Novipirellula artificiosorum: one gene and its partner. The protein of the gene in region 2 interacts with the protein of the main gene of each other region in a pairwise test. Links are inferred from orthologs where the notes say so. Each region holds a gene or a part of one and is shown on either strand. Other genes may lie near its edges.

Evidence for each region.
Region 1: the proteins of priA (region 2) and ssb interact in binary tests that used the Escherichia coli proteins (3 or more experiments, as listed by UniProt). The link is inferred for Novipirellula artificiosorum from one-to-one orthologs.

What each region holds. Positions count from the first base shown.
Region 1 is NZ_SJPV01000009.1:140,047-143,148, forward strand. What follows is about bases 328-3,102. They hold ssb (single-stranded DNA-binding protein), read right to left. Parts: upstream 2,087-3,102; coding sequence 1,568-2,086; downstream 328-1,567. Other genes in these bases: ppdK (pyruvate, phosphate dikinase), read right to left, coding at 328-437; rplI (50S ribosomal protein L9), read right to left, coding at 977-1,522; rpsF (30S ribosomal protein S6), read right to left, coding at 2,149-2,592; pth (aminoacyl-tRNA hydrolase), read right to left, coding at 2,730-3,102. Outside these bases: more of ppdK, read right to left, coding at 1-327. UniProt on the Escherichia coli protein: Plays an important role in DNA replication, recombination and repair. Binds to ssDNA and to an array of partner proteins to recruit them to their sites of action during DNA metabolism. Acts as a sliding platform that migrates on DNA via reptation.
Region 2 is NZ_SJPV01000001.1:842,519-845,886, forward strand. What follows is about bases 184-3,224. They hold priA (replication restart helicase PriA), read left to right. Parts: upstream 184-505; coding sequence 506-2,944; downstream 2,945-3,224. Other genes in these bases: nadD (nicotinate (nicotinamide) nucleotide adenylyltransferase), read right to left, coding at 184-298; Poly41_RS02965 (acetylxylan esterase), read right to left, coding at 3,009-3,224. Also shown: more of nadD, read right to left, coding at 1-183; more of Poly41_RS02965, read right to left, coding at 3,225-3,368.

The DNA of each region.
Region 1 (3,102 bases), on a different replicon or contig from region 2:
CGGCGATAAGCATCGAAAGCAAACCGTTCGTTCTTGGTGGCCTTGGCAAGCCCTTCGGTGGCCGCATCGTTGAGCCCAAGATTTAAGATCGTGTTCATCATCCCCGGCATACTGACAGCCGCACCACTGCGGACGCTGACAAGCAACGGGTTAGCATCATCACCGAACTTCTTGCCTAGCTCTTTTTCAAGCGTCCGCACGGCATTGTTCACTTCATCCATCATTCCAGCCGGCAACTTCTCACCGGACTTATAGTAAGCGTCACAAACTTCGGTCGTGATCGTGAAGCCGGGAGGAACTGGCAACCCGATCGAAGTCATTTCCGCAAGATTCAAACCCTTACCGCCAAGAAGTGCTTTCGCTTTCCCTCTGCCTTCGGTTTTCGATTTGCCGAAGTAATAGACCATTTTGCTAACGGATGGAGCTCTTTTTGCCATTTCAAATTCTCTGTTTAATCTCGTTTGTATCTACGGTTTCAAAACCGTCGAGGGTGGGGTCTAGATGGTCAATCACGATTTAATGTCAGGATAAGGGAGCAATCGCTCCATTCGATCGAGTCACTCGAACGATCCCCGCATCGACCCTGAAGGAGGGCCCGCTTTGGCCAGCGTGAAAAAACGTTGTCTTTTAGGGACAAACTGTATTTACAAAAGCCGTTTGGGTCAATGACCGCGACGGTTGGAAGCGCAATTTCCTAAGCATTGTCCCGCTCGGTGTCAACGCAGCGCACACGCTGGAGACAGGGTGAAGCATCCATCCCAAAACACTGAGCTTGAGGGTGCCCCTCGGCATCCACAATAGACAAATAGGGCTGACAGGAATCGAACCTGCACTCCGATAAAGGAACTGGATCCTAAATCCAGCGCGTCTGCCAGTTCCGCCACAGCCCCGATCGAGCGATTTGCGGTTGGCTTGCCCCGGCCGGACCCTGCCCGGCGGAGTTTGCCACGGACCGCTGCTCGCTCAGCAGATTCTCTTACGACTCGCCGCCTTCGGCAACAACGGTCGGCACGACCCATACCTTCAAACTGGCGTCGACTTCACCATGCAAGTGAATCTTGACGGTATACAGTCCAAGTTCTTTCAGCGGGCCATCGAGGCGAATCTGGTCTTGGGCAAGCGTAAAGCCCGCGCCTTTGAGTGCATCGACGATCTCATGAGCACCGACACTGCCATACAGGTGTCCTTCGTCGTTGGCGTTCGCCTCAATCGTGATCGATTGCTTGCCCAATTCGTCGGCCAAATCACGATAGCTCTTCAGCTTTTCGAGTTCGATTTCGCGCAACTTTTCACGATGCTTATCAACCATTCGTGCATGGTGATCGGTTGCAATCGTCGCCAAACCTTGCGGCATCAAGTAGTTCAACGCATAGCCCGAACGGACTTCAACGATGTCTCCTTGCTTGCCAAGATTTTCGACGTTGTGGATCAGTAGCAATTGAACGCCGCCGTTGGGTCCCTTGGGCAAACGCTTGTAGGGCCGTTTGTATTTTCGGCCGCTTTGTGTTTTCGCTTTTGGCATGAGAAAAAACTCGAGTGATTCAGATATGTCTTAAACAAATGTGTCTTAAAAAGGAATATTGGGGTCGTCGTAGCCAGGACCGTTTCCGGTCGGCTGCGCCTCGCGCGTTCCCGGGGGATCGCGATGTTCGGCGGGATGCTGCTCGCCCGAATCATAATGAACTTCCTGTGCAGCGGGGTTCGGCGTCGAACGTGTTCGCGTCGTCCCACCACCACCACTACTGCTGCCCACCCCTGGGCTTCCAAGCATCTGCATCCGTTCTCCGACGACGCGGAGCTTGCTTCGTTTTTGGCCGTCTGACTCCCATGTGTCGTACTTCAGTCGACCTTCCACCAAAAGTGGCGAGCCCTTGCTCAAATACTCGCTGGCAACTTCGGCCGTCCGCCCCCACAATGTGACATCGACAAAGGTCGTCTCCTCAACCCACTCGCCAGTGGTCGACGATTTACGGCGATCATTGACGGCTAAACCAATATCGGTAACCGCCATTCCACCCGGGGTGTAGCGTAATTCGATATCGCGAGTCAAATTGCCGACCAAGATGACTCGGTTATAACTTGCCATGGCTTCCTCCCGATCGAGTTTGCGAGAAGCAGTTCGTGAGATCTGAAACGAGTGACCGCCGACTACCGCGAGGCAACCGCGTCGTCTCTCGAGGCATCCGCCCCGTCCGAGTCATCGCCATCCTCCGCATCCTCCGAACCTTCGTCGCTCGAAGATGTCAAAGACGGGCTAAACGATTGCCCCCGAGCATTGGCCAACATCGGTTCGACCAATCGCGGATCCAATTTCAACGTCAACTCTCGGACCACCGGTTCGCACAAGGTAAAGGCGCGAGCCATTTTAACCAAGCTGTCACCTTCGGCTTCATAATACGTCAACCAATAGGTCCCCTTTTGATGCCCGTCGATGGGATAAGCAAGTTTCTGCTCCATCCAAACGCGATTCACCAAAACGGTACCCCCGTTTTCGGTCACGATCTGTTCCAATTGCTTGCTGACGCCGCCGGGATCGCGAGCGTAGTGATTGCTATCGAGGATGAATAGCGTTTCGTAAGTGTTTTTCGCCACGGTTCGTTCGTCTCTTTACGGTCTAAATCTCGATCACGAAGCAAGGTCGGGATTCGACCTCTCCGCTTCTGCCATAGTACGCTTTTAAAAATGCTTCGCTTCCATTCCAACGGGTCGAATCGGCACGACCGCTTCACTCACTCAGCCGGAGCATTGAATTTGGTCATCGCCGGTGTCACACCGAGAATCCCCCATTCGATTGCCGCATAAGCCGCTCGCGTGGTCGCCGCTTCGATCGTTTCCTTTTCATCCTTGTTGAACTTGCCCAACACGTAATCAACCGCTTGCCAACCTTCGGGCGGTCGATCAATCCCGATTCGCAGTCGCGGAAACGACTCGGTACCGAGATGCCGGACAATATCCGCCAACCCCTTCTGGCCTCCTGCGGACCCTGACGGCCGCAACCGCAGTCGCCCACAAGGAAGGTTCAAATCGTCGCAAATGACAACGATTTCTTCTGGTGCCAGCTTAAAAAAATCCACTGCCTTTCGCACACTTTGACCACTCGCG
Region 2 (3,368 bases):
AATCGTCGATGGGGAATTCGGATTGCAGCTGAACAACCGTGTCAACCGTATAGCTGACATCGCCTCGTCTGACTTCACGATCATCGATAACGTGTTTCTCACTTCCCGAAATCGCGAGCCGCAGCATTTCCAGTCGATCCTGGTCTGACGCGACGGGCCCGTTAGGTTTGAGGGGCGACAAGGCCGCGGGAATCCAACGGACTTGATCAAGCCCGAGCGATTCGATTGCCGATTCCGCAATCCACAAATGTCCTAAATGCACCGGATCAAACGATCCGCCAAACAGCCCAATTCTCATCAATGCCTGTCCCTAGCCTCGTCGCCGTAGAAGTCACGAATTTCTTAGCCATTGTAACAACAGAAAGTTTTGCCGTTCACTCGCCCACGGGGCGCACGATTTCACAAAAAGTCCGACGTCTTTTTCTGGCGATTGACCAGACTTGTCACGGGGACGGCAAAAAATAGAGCGACACCCCCCATTTCTCTCTATCGCGGATCATCCGGTATGCTAACAACGACCTGTCTCAATCTTAGCCTGCCAATTCTCGGCAATCGGACCATGGCCAACTTGGATCCTCCACAAAATCCCCTTCCGAATGACGATCTAAATCGTCATGACGATCCCTTATCGATTCCGGAGCCCCGGAAGTCTCAACAAGCGGAATTGTTCGAGACCGAACCGCCCCCTTGGGAATTGACGGTCCAGGATGACGTGGCGACGGCCAAAATCGTCTTCAGCGAAGCCCCATTTGGGCCGTACGACTATCGGATCCCCGACGAAGACCGCGATCGGGTGAAGCCAGGCATGCGGGTCCGCGTGCCACTCGGCCGGCGTCGCCAGCCGATGACCGGATGGTGCATCGAAACCCATCTCGGCCAAGTCCAACGCAGTGGCAAACTGCGGGACATCGTCGAGATTCTCGACGAGGAACCCCTTTGCGACGCTCACCTCGTTCGGCTCGTGTCTTGGATCAGCCACTATTACCAAACGCCGATGGGCCAGGTTTTCGACACACTGATCCCTTCGAGTGTTCGCGCCAACGCGGGGACTCGCGAGCGAACGTATCTGACGCCGTGCACGGGCAAATCGGATGAAAAAGCCATCGACTCCCTGCCGAAAAAGCAGCAAGTCGCCTTGCGATTCTTGATCGCTGCTGGCCGCCCAATGACGGCGTCGGAATTGATGGTGCATGCCGAATGCACGCGAGGACCGATCAGCGCACTGCAATCCAAAGGTTTTTTGGAGGTTGCGGTTCGCCGGGAAATGACCACGGGCATGCCGATGCGATGGGCCCAAGGAGACGGTGAAGAACAACAAACACACGTCCTTAGCAGCGAACAAACCACAGCGCTCCAACGCATCGATGCGGCGATCGATTCCGGAAAAGGCAAGACGCTCCTGCTGCACGGAGTGACGGGCAGTGGGAAGACGGAGGTCTACATCAAAGCGATTGAGCACGTGGTTCGGTTCGGCCGCGGTGCGATCGTGATGGTTCCCGAAATCAGTTTGACCCCACAAACTCGAGGTCGGTTTGAGCGGCGATTCGATAGCGTCGCGGTCTTGCACAGCCAAATGACGCCGGCCGAACGCCATTTTCAGTGGCAACGAATCCGCCGTGGCGAGGTGCAAGTGGTGGTTGGCCCCCGCAGCGCCGTGTTCGCCCCCCTGCCCCGCCTCGGTTTGATCGTGATCGATGAAGAACATGACGCCTCGTTCAAACAGGACACGCAGCCTCGATATCACGCTCGCAAAGTCGCTCACGCTCGCGCGATGTCTCTTGGTGTTCCACTGATCCTCGGTAGCGCTACCCCTTCGATGGAATCATGGCATGCGACCGCGACCGGTCACGCCGAATTGATCACCATGAACGATCGAATCAACCAGCGTCCGATGCCAAACGTGGAATTGGTCGATTTGCGTGTACGCGACGACCGGACGCGAGGAGCAATCAGCCGACAACTGCATCAAGCGGTCCAGGAAACGCTGACCGAAAACGGACAAGTGATCCTGCTGCTCAATCGACGTGGATTTGCAACCACGATCCAATGCCCCTCGTGTGGACATGTCGTGGCTTGTCCCGATTGTGACATGCCGTTGACCCACCATCGTGACGGAGGGAAAGCCGTTTGCCACTACTGTGACTACACGATCGCGACGCCACCATGGTGTCCGGCATGCCGATACGATGGCATTCGTTACGGAGGACTGGGTACGCAAAAATTGGAAGTCGAAGTGAAAGCTCGATTTCCTAATGCCAAGGTCGCTCGCATGGACAGCGACACGATGCGTCGTCCCGGAAGTCATCAACGCGTGCTTTCGTCCTTTCGCAGCGGCGAGCTGAACATTTTGCTCGGCACTCAAATGATCGCGAAAGGATTGGATTTTCCTAATGTGCTACTGGTTGGCGTGATCAATGCGGACTCCGCATTGCACTTCCCTGATTTCCGAGCCGCGGAACGAACCTTCCAACTTGTCACGCAAGTTGCTGGCCGTACCGGCCGTGGCGACCGCGGGGGACGTGTCGTCGTACAAACCTTTTCACCAGAGCATCCCGCGATTCAAGCAGCATCCCGGCATGACTACTTGCAGTTCGCCAACGACGAGATGGTCAATCGCAGAAAGTTTAACTACCCACCCCTCGGCAGCGTCGCGCGGATCATCATCCGTGGTATCGTCGAAGAAGTCACCGAAGCCGTCGCCGAGCAGCTACTGAGTCGGCTCGAAGCGGCGCGACTCGCATTGGGAGTGGAAGTCCGCCTGCTCGGGCCCGCACCGCCGCCGATCTCAAAGCTTCGCGGAAAGTATCGCTTTCATATCCTTCTGCAAGCCACCGAAGCTGCGATTCTGGGGAACACGATCCGGCGGGCGACCGATTCTTTCACGATCCCCGATAAAGATGACGTCCAGTACGTTGTCGACATTGATCCGATGGATATGCTGTAGCTTCCAGTACCAACTTGGCACTGCGACTCACGAAGACACGATTCAAGAACACTTCCCTGGCAACTCAGTCACCGTGCTGCGAGTCAAAACGTAGCCCCTCGATGTCGAGATACTTGACCGCGCCTGGGACAAACATCGGATCGTCGTGTGAACGGATCGATTCAAAACGGAATCCCTCGACATCGACGGTGACTTTTCCGAGGACAACATCACCCGATTGACTCGCCGCCGCCATCGCCAAAGGGCCAGCCGTACGCCCAAGTCCGATGAGCGTGATTTTGTTGGCCGGGACGATGCCTTGCGCGTACCGGATCATCGACAAGAGATCATGCGTCCGCTGGGCAAAGAGCGAGTGATTGTAGCCGTAGGTGTAACCCGAGAAACGCCGCCATCCAGTTTCATGATCCGACGGTTGATACCACAT